DNA from 3 places in the Pantoea osteomyelitidis genome. Region 3 is predicted to be linked to each of the others. Evidence: predicted binding sites of a transcription regulator. Region 3 holds the regulator's gene; each other region holds the start of a gene.
The links. Region 3 encodes CRP, which controls carbon source genes, mostly activating them, when cyclic AMP is high. Its sites were predicted from a motif close to ATGTGANNNNNNTCACAT; they were not measured.
Positions count from the first base shown of each region.

Region 1: ABU178_RS10245 (sugar transporter) is a predicted target of CRP. The motif match lies at 1,381-1,398, and genes of this name have one in related genera.
Region 2: ABU178_RS09920 (6-phosphofructokinase) is a predicted target of CRP. The motif match lies at 1,208-1,225, and genes of this name have one in related genera.

Region 1 covers NZ_JBGFSN010000004.1:1,083,750-1,087,029, reverse strand. The annotation lists gene bhsA (multiple stress resistance protein BhsA) at 1-87, shown strand, start outside; gene ABU178_RS10245 (sugar transporter) at 143-1,327, opposite strand; gene ABU178_RS10240 (hypothetical protein) at 1,582-1,839, opposite strand; gene ABU178_RS10235 (MFS transporter) at 2,004-3,260, opposite strand.
Region 2 covers NZ_JBGFSN010000004.1:1,016,818-1,020,097, forward strand. The annotation lists gene dld (D-lactate dehydrogenase) at 1-1,032, opposite strand, end outside; gene ABU178_RS09920 (6-phosphofructokinase) at 1,499-2,479, shown strand; gene ABU178_RS09925 (PTS sugar transporter subunit IIB) at 2,490-2,804, shown strand; gene ABU178_RS09930 (PTS sugar transporter subunit IIC) at 2,797-3,280, shown strand, end outside.
Region 3 covers NZ_JBGFSN010000008.1:19,316-22,595, reverse strand. The annotation lists gene ABU178_RS16905 (YccS/YhfK family putative transporter) at 1-1,052, opposite strand, end outside; gene crp (cAMP-activated global transcriptional regulator CRP) at 1,111-1,743, opposite strand; gene ABU178_RS16895 (OsmC family protein) at 2,046-2,450, shown strand; gene ABU178_RS16890 (phosphoribulokinase) at 2,486-3,280, opposite strand, start outside.

The DNA of each region.
Region 1 (3,280 bases), on a different contig from region 3:
GCCGCAGCGGCGGGAGCAAAGTCTTTCCGCATCACTTCGACCTCTGGCGACAACAACCTGCATGGCACAGCGATCATCTATAATTAATCGTGTCCGGCAGGAAAAAGAAAAAGGCTTCAGATTATCCTCTGAAGCCTTTTTTTTAGCCGTTAGAACGCAGCTGCGGATAGCGGCGGAAAATATAGGTACACCAGAAAAGCCCGGCCAGCCCCAGAATCGCCCCGACATTGCCCACATCGGCCATGTTCAGATGCTCGCTCACCTGATTACCCAACAGAGCGCCCGCCCCGATACCGATATTGTAAATACCGGACATCAGAGACATCGCCACATCGGTCGCATCCGGTGCCAGCGACAGCACGCGCACCTGCACCGCCAGTCCGATCATCATCATCGACATGCCCCAGATAATACAGAGCATGGAGATGGCGGTTGGGCGCACAGCGGCGAAAATTAGCAGCCCCATACAGAGCGTAATCAGCCCAATGGCGGCGATCAACAGCGACGAAGGGAATTTATTGCCGAGGGTGCTGAACAGTACGCTGCCGAGAATACCGGCAGATCCAAACAGCAGCAGCAGCAGGGTGGTAAAGTTTTGGCCCGCGTTGGCGACGACCTGCATGAAAGGTTCGATATAGCTGTAGGCGGTGTAATGCGCCGTGACCACCAGAGTGATCAGCAGATACATGCTGACCAGCGCCGGGCGACGAAACAGCATCGGCACGCTACTCAACGATCCGGTGTGCTCGCTCGGCAGCTTCGGCAGCACGCGGGCGAGCAGAACCAGCAGCACCAGCGCTGAAACGCCAATCATGCCGAAGGTGGTGCGCCAGCCTAAATATTGACCTACCACGCGCCCAATCGGCACTCCAAGCACCATCGCCAGCGCGGTGCCGGTAGCCAGCATACTCAGCGCCTGCGTTTTCTTTCCGGCGGGCGCGACACGAATCGCCAGTGAGGCGGTAATCGACCAGAACACCGCATGCGACAGCGCAATGCCGATACGCGACAACACCAGCGAGACGAAATCCCAGGCGACGGTCGAGAGCACATGGCTGGCGATAAAGATCACGAACAGCAGTGACAGCAGCAGACGCCGCTCGATCTGCCGCGTCAGCAGCATCAGGGGCAACGAAAGCAGCGCCACAACCCAGGCATAAATGGTGAGCATAATCCCCACATCTGCCGTCTTCATGGAAAAACTGGCGGCGATGTCGGAGAGCAGGCCGACCGGAACAAACTCGGTGGTATTGAAAACAAAGGCGGCGATGGCCAGCAGCACGACGCGCAGCCAGGCCGTTTTACGTGAAACAGTTGTTGATTGCATGGGATGTCAAATCAGTCAGAACAGCAAAATTGAACGTGATAAGCGCTCAGCGAAAGTGACCTCCGTCACAAATTACTCACTATTGTGGATGAAGAGCGCCAGAAGGGAAACATCAGAGAGGGGATTTATCGCTGAATATTTTTTATCGCCTGCGGCGGGACGATAGCCAGCGGTTATAGCCGCCCGGCGATGCCAACTTCACAAACAACTTGCGCCGCGCTAATGAAACCGCCTTGCTGCAAAGGCTGCCGCAATCAGAGTTTGACCATATGCTTTAGTGCCACACTATTCTGATCGGTCAGGTTTTTTTTTAGGTTTACAGGACAGCAGGTCGCACAGCCCATTGCGCCGGGATAATATTTTCGTGCCTGCTGAATTGCCGCGACGGGATTGTAGAAGGTGCCGAGAAACAGACGATGCTGCATTTTAGGCAGATAAGGACAGTGAGCGGCATGTACCACATGATTGTTGTTATAGCCTGAGGTTTTATCAACATAATACCAGATAGACATGATGTATCCTCCATGCTGTATGAAAAAACTATGGAAATTATTGGAATAAAAGAAATTATAGCGAGGATAAAGGGTGCTGTTATTAACGGAACTAAATGATGAGCGTGCTAAGTATGGAGGTAACAAAAAAGGCGCCGCAGCGCCTTTCTGAGCATGTAATGCCGTTAAAGTTTCCGGCCCTGTAAACGCCAGCCCACCAGCAGAGCAACGACCAGCAGCGAGGCGATAAAGGCCGTTATGCCCGACCAGCCAAAATGATGCCAGAAAACACCGCCCAGGGTCCCGGCGACGCTGGAGCCTGCGTAATAGCTGAACAGATAAAGCGAAGAAGCCTGACCTTTGGCGCGCCGGGCGCGCGGGCCAATCCAGCCGCTGGCTACCGAGTGGGCGGCAAAGAAACCTGTCGTAAACAGCATCATTCCCGCCAGAATGATCCAGACTGAACCAAAGACGGTAAGCAGTAAACCGGCCAGCATGATCGCTGTGGCTGCAAGTATCACAGGTCCGCGGCCAAAGCGAGCGGTCATGGCGCCCGCTTTTGGCGAACTCCAGCTACCCGTGAGATAAACTACCGACAGCAGGCCCACCACGGCCTGACTGAGAAAATAAGGAGCGCTCAGCAGGCGGTAGCCGATGTAATTGAACAGGGTAACGAACGCCCCCATCAACAGAAACCCTTCCGCGAACAGCAGCGGCAGCCCCTGATCACGCCAGTGCAGACGAAAATTAATCATCAGGCTGCGCGGCTTCAGCGAAGCCGGACGAAAATGACGCGACTCCGGCAAAATTTTCCAGAACATCAGTGCGGAAGCGAGCGCAAAACAGCCAATCGCGGCGATGGCGATCCGCCAGGAGAAAAAGTCGGTGAGTACGCCGGTCAGCAAACGTCCACTCATGCCGCCAATCGAATTACCGCTGATATAAAGTCCCATGGAAAAGGCGATAAAACCGGGATGGATCTCCTCACTCAGGTAAGTCATGCCCACCGCCGCCACGCCGCTCAGCGAAAGGCCAATCAGCGCCCGCATAATCAGAATGCCGTTCCAGCTGGTCATGGTGGAGGAGATCAAAGTAAAGATCGCCGCCAGCATCAGCGCGGTCACCATCACCGATTTGCGGCCAATGGCATCGGAGAGCGGGCCGGTTACCAGCAGGCCGAGCGCCATCAGGGCGGTGGAGACCGAGAGGGAAATGCTGCTGGCCGCCGGGGAGACGTCAAACTGCTGTGACAGCACAGGCAGGATCGGCTGCACACAATAGAGCAGCGCAAAAGTCGCCAGACCGGCGGAGAAAAGCGCCAGGGTGACGCGTAAAAATTGCGGCGTGCCGCGCGTAATAAACGGGCTGACGCTGACGCCAGTTAAAGAAGGACTGACTGTCTCGCTATCATCGAGCGTCACAGCATGAGAAGAGCGGTTCACAACACATCCTCAAATCATTC
Region 2 (3,280 bases), on a different contig from region 3:
CACGTCCCACTTCGCCTTATTCGCCATCAGCGTCGGCAACGCCTGCGGGCCCAGCTTGCGGATCGCCAGATACATATGTTTGGCATAGCGCACGGTTAAATCAAAGGCGTTGCGGTGGATATATTCCGCCTGCAACGGCAGCTCCTGCATTTTCTCCAGCAGAAACCGGCGCAGCGCTACCAGCTCCTGCTCATCATCGGTGCCGATATAGAAAGTATTGGTTTGCTGGCTCGCCTCGAAGGTCGGCAGACGCACGGCGAATACCACGACCTTACCGGCGCAGCCTGCGCTGTCATGCAGATAACGTACATCGCCGTTGTAGCGCGACGGGCTGTCCGCCGTCACGTCGCGCAGTTGGCTGGCGTAATCATCTGCCCAGATTTTTCCCGCCCACTGCGCATGATCGCCGGTGGTGTAGTCGCGCTGCTCCAGCCGACGCAACATCTCTTCCGGCGCATCGCCCAGCGCAATCCCCAGATGATTCACCATCTCCAGCCTGCCGTCAGGATGAATACGGGCAAACAGCGATTTTTCCGTAAAGGCGGGGCCACGTCGAATCAGCGAGCCGCCGGAATTATTACAAATTCCGCCCACCACTGAAGCGCCGATGCAGGAGGAGCCGATAACCGAGTGAGGCTCGCGCCCCAGCGGTTGCAGCGTCTGCTCCAGTTCGGTGAGCGTGGTGCCGGGAAAGGCGATAACCTGACGCGCATCGTCGATTACCTGCACGCCCTTGAGCTGGCGAGTGCTGACAATCACCACATCGCGATCGTAATCGTTGCCGTCAGGAGTCGAGCCGCCGGTGACGCCGGTATTCGACGCCTGCATAAGTATGATAGCGTCGCAGGCCACGCAGATCTGCATGATCTGCCAGAGCTGAAGCAGGGTTTGCGGCAGGACAACGGCCAGCGCATCGCCACGGCCTACGCGAAAACCTTTGGTATACCAGGCTTTGTCATCCTGATGAGTTAAAAGCTGTTTAGCGCCAACCACATTTTTCAGCTGGCTAATCATATCCTGCGGGGAAGTCATCTGTTCTCTTCTGAGGTGGTTTCAGTGCCGCATTATTGGACAGGTTTCACATAAGCAAAGTCAATCGCTCTGGATGCGGAATTACCTTCATGGTGCAAATTCTTTTATTCCCTTTATATTTTTGTGGATAACACCGAGGTTATTTTTTGCGGTCATTGCCTGGCGACCAATAAAAATGAGGTGATAGTCACATTTCTGTATTAACAGGAAAAAAGCGCCGTACTGTGAAAAGAAATCAGAAACAGACAAAGTAAAAAGCCCTTTTAACCTGCTGATATTTAACTATAAATAGAAAAAACCATTATGCGTATTTTTGTGATTAAGATCGCAAAATTTGGCGTATCTAACCCTCTGTCAATGCCATCCGCGATCTAATCCATGTCAGTTTTGTGATCTCTCCTGCAAATATAAGCCGATACGAACGTAACAATGATTATCAGCAGCCCGTGATTAAGGATATTTGATGATGAGAATCGGAATGGTAATCAGCGGTGGCGACGTCACCGGTATAAATAATTTTATTTTCCAGATCGCGCGACTGGCGCAGGCGGAAATGGTGTTATTTAACGGCGGTATTCCGGGCCTGCTGGAGAATCGTCATCAGGAGGTTAGCCAGCGCGATTTAGTGGATTACGCTATTGCCGCCATTCCGGTGATTCAGTCAGGAAGAACCCAGAGAAAATTGGTACGCAGCGAATATGAAACCATTGCCAGACAATTAAAATCGCTGCGTATTGATGTATTAATTATGGCTGGCGGCGACGGATCGCTGCAATTTCTGCATATCCTGAGCGAATTTGGCGTGAACTGTTTTGGCGTCGGCATGACGATTGATAATGACGTCAGCGGCAGCGACTACACCATTGGTTTTTCTACCGCCTGCGAACAAGTTCTAAAAGAGGTGGCAAAGCTGCGTAATACTGGCCGGGCGTTGACCGGGCGCGTTTTTATGGTTGAGCTGCTGGGCGGTTATTGCGGTGAGTTGACGTTACAGTCCGCGATTAAATCCAATGCCGATTTTGCGCTAATCCCCGAATATCAGATTGCTGCTCAGGAACTGGCGGCGCGTATTACGCAGCGCCTGAGCGAGCAGAACAGCGTGATTATTCTCTGCTCGGAAGGCTATACGCGCGAATATTCGCCGGGATTTCAGGGCGCTATCGATACCTTAATTAAACAGCTGGAGCCGCTGATCGGAGTGCGTATTCGTAAAACCATCATCGGTTACGGCCTGCGTAATGGCGAGCCTACCTGCGAAGAGATTTTTCAGGGCACCATCATGGCCAGTGAAGTTGTACGTTGTATTCAGTCCGGAATGCGTAATAAAGCGGTAATTATTAATGGCAGCAACAAGCCCATTCCAATTGATTTGATGAGCATAAAAAAACGTCTGGTCGATACCGAAGGCGCGCATTACAAACTCGCCAGACAACTTAATATTCTGTGAGGAGATAACCATGCTGAAAATACTTTGTGTCTGCGGATGTGGTCTGGGTTCCAGCTTTGCCATTGAAATGAGCGCAAAGGCGGTATTAAAAAAACTGGAGATTGAAGCGGATATCGATCACACCACCATTTCCGAAGCGAATGCTTTTAAGTCAGACATGATCCTGACGCAAAAAGCCTTTGCCGATGTGCTAAATGCCGACGCCAGCCCGGAAGAGATGAAGCGGGTGATTATTCTCAACAAGCTGACCGATAAAGCGGAAATTGAGCAAAAAATCGTAGCGTTTATGAAAGAGCGTAATTTAAAGGTTGCCAACTATGAATAGTGTGATCAATTTTCTGGTGAAAGATTTACTGGGACAGGCATCGATTCTGATCGCCTGTATTGCCCTGGTAGGTCTGCTGCTGCAAAAGAAATCCACGGGGAAGGTGGTGGAAGGCACCTTTAAAACCCTGCTGGGATTCCTGATTATGATGGCCGGCATTAATATTATTGTCGGCACCTTAACGTTCCTGAATACCATTTTTACCCACGGTTTCGGCATGCAGGGTTATATCACCGACGTCGCCGCCATTGCCGGATTAGCTAACCGCGAACTGGGGTCGGAAGTGGCGTTGACGCTGCTGGTGATCTTTATCGTCAATATCATTATCGCCCGCATCACGCCGTTCAAATATATCTTTCTCACCGGTCAGGCGCTGCTGTGGATGGCGACCATTGGCACGGTGATTGGGTATAAAGCGGGGCTGACCGGCTTACCGCTGATCCTTACCGGCGGCATTTTCGGCGGCATCATGGCGG
Region 3 (3,280 bases):
GCGAGCAGCGGCAGACGGCGCTGGCGATCGGCCATCAGGTCGCGCTGATAGAGCGGCTTCTGGCTGCGCAACACGCGCGCGATGCGGCTGAAGTGATAGAGGCAGAAGTTGCCCACCGGATTATCCGGATGCTGGCGGGCGATCTTCTCCAGCGCGCCGAGCTGCTTATCCATGTCGAACCGGTCCGGCAGCTGATGATAAAGAATGTCGTCCGCCAGTTCGCGCAGGCGCGTGGAGATGGTTTTGGCATTCCAGCGGATCACCGCTTCGGCGTGGCTCTGCTCCACCAGCTTCTGCACCTCTTCCGGCTGATGCAGGCTGACGGAAATATGCTCCTGCAGATCGAGCGCAACCTGAAAGGCGCGCGTCAGCCGCTTATGGCTGTTGTCCCGGCTGGCGGAGAGCATGTGCATCTGCTGATAGCAGGTGGTGATGAGATCCACCGCTTTTTGCTGGCGCGTTAGCAGCGGCGGCAGCGCTTTTTCCGGATCGGTGAGCTGCGTCAGCAAGGTATATTTGGCGTCGCAGTAATCCGCCAGCTCGCGAAAAAGCAGGCTCAGGGTTTCGCGCATCGGCTGCTCTTTCCACAGCCAGAACCAGAACCAGTTGAACAGCCCATACCAGAGCGTGCCGCCGATATAGAGCAGCGGCGGCACCCAGACAGGCATATGCCCTTCCAGGCCGAGAGTGAAGATGGCAGCGATCAGCGCGCCGGGCAGCAACCGTCCATGCAGTGGACTGATCTCGCCGGTAACGCCCAGCAGCAGCGGCATCAGAAACAGAATCAGCGGCAACGGCACTTGCTTCAGCGTCAGCCACTGGATCAGCAAACTGCTGGCGGCAAACAAACTGCCGCCGACAATCAGCCGTTTAAAAAAACGTTTATGGGGCGTGTCCAGACCGGCGATATTGCAGCAGGCGGGCACCAGCGAGAACAGCAGTCCGTTTTGCAGATCGCCCAGCAGCCAGCCGAGCGTCACCGGCAGGCTAAGAACCAGCGTTTGCCGCAGGGCGTAGTTGACTTCAGGATGGTAGATGATTCGGCGCCACATCAGCTCATCGCAAATAAAAACGGCGCGATGTTGCCATCACGCCGTGAGTGATACGGAATTAGCGGGTGCCGTAGACGACGATCGTTTTGCCGTGTGCGGAGATCAGATTCTGATCTTCCAGCATTTTCAGAATACGTCCGACGGTTTCGCGTGAGCAGCCAACGATCTGACCGATCTCCTGACGGGTGATTTTGATCTGCATCCCGTCGGGGTGGGTCATGGCGTCCGGCTGTTTCGCCAGGTTAAGCAGCGTCTGAGCGATGCGGCCCGTCACATCAAGGAAAGCTAAATTACCCACTTTCTCTGAAGTCACCTGCAGGCGACGCGCCATCTGCGATGAGAGGCGCATTAAAATATCCGGGTTCACCTGGATCAGCTGGCGAAATTTTTTATAGGAAATTTCAGCCACTTCGCACGCGGTTTTCGCGCGTACCCAGGCACTGCGCTCCTGGCCCTCTTCAAACAGGCCAAGCTCGCCAATAAAATCGCCCTGATTCAGATAGGAGAGGATCATCTCTTTACCTTCTTCATCTTTAATCAGCACCGCAACGGCGCCTTTCACGATGTAGTAAAGCGTTTCAGCCTTTTCGCCCTGGTGAATCAAGGTACTTTTCGATGGGTATTTATGAATATGACAATGGGACAGGAACCATTCGAGTGTAGGGTCTGTTTGCGGTTTTCCGAGAACCATTCTCTGTTATCCTCTGTTGTAATCGTGCCCAAAATACAGGGGGCCGTTTTCCCTGTCAGGCGGTGAAATCGTCAAGCGTTTCCCATTCAGGAAATTATTCGGGTCTCCGTCGTGAGCTGTGCTCGTGATTCGTCCCGCATTCGTCTATAAGTGACGAAAAATATTTTCAGCTCTGTTTGTAGCACAGCTTTCACCGACTGTCTTGTGTTGTCTCGCTTCAGCAAACGGCGAATCCGGCCGATTGCTGTTTCGCCGGCGAGGGCGTACTCTGACGTTAACTAAATGAATCAGGAGAGTTTATTATGCAGGCTCGTGTGAAGTGGGTTGAAGGGCTGACATTTTTGGGAGAATCCTCATCCGGTCATCAGGTGCTGATGGATGGCAACTCGGGCGACAAAGCGCCGAGTCCGATGGAGATGGTGCTGATGGCCGCAGGCGGATGCAGCGCTATTGACGTAGTGTCGATCCTGCAAAAAGGACGCAACGAAGTGGCGGACTGCGAAGTGAAGCTGACCTCCGAGCGCCGCGAAGAGGCGCCGCGCATTTTTACCTATATTAATCTGCACTTTATTGTCAGCGGCAAAGATCTTAGCGACAAAGCGGTGGCGCGCGCGGTGGATCTCTCAGCGGAAAAGTACTGCTCGGTGGCGATCATGCTGGGCAAAGGCGTGGAGATCACCCACAGCTACGAAGTCGTGGCGCAGTAACGCCAGCGTGAGGCCGGACGCGGCGGCCTCACAGCTTATTCGATACGTTTCCCTTCGATCAGCCGTTTTACCAGCGGCCCCATGATCAACTCCATCGCCAGACCCATTTTGCCGCCCGGCACCACCAACGTGTTGATGTGCGAAATAAATGATCCCTGCAACATCGCCAGCAGATAGGGAAAATCGATCCCTTCCAGCCCGCGAAAATGGATCACCACAAGGCTCTCATCCAGCGAGGGAATACTGCGGGCGGCGAAGGGGTTTGAGGTGTCGACCGTGGGCACGCGCTGGAAGTTGATATGGGTGCGTGAAAACTGCGGGGTAATAAAGTTGATGTAGTCTTCCATCGATCGCACTACCGAATCCATCACCGCCTCGCGCGAGTGGCCGCGCTCGCTGGTATCGCGCACCAGCTTCTGAATCCACTCCAGGTTGACGATGGGCACCACGCCCACCAGCAGATCCACTTTCTCTGCCACGTTGTGCTGCTGCGTCACTACGCCGCCATGCAGTCCTTCATAAAACAGCACGTCGGTATTGGCGGGCAGCGGCTGCCAGGGCGTAAAGGTTCCCGGCACTTGATTCCACGGCACCGCTTCATCGTAGGTATGAAGATATTTGCGCGACTGCCCGTGGCCGCTGTGACCATACTCGGTAAAAGTCTGCTCCAGCAGGCCGAAATCGTTGGCTTCCGGGCCGAAATAGCTGATGTGACGACCGAGATCGCGCGCTTTGCGGATCGCCATATCCATTTCCGGCCGCGTGTAGCGATGGAAACTGTCACCCTCCAGCTCGGCCGCGTGCAGACTCAGCTGTTGAAAGATTTTACG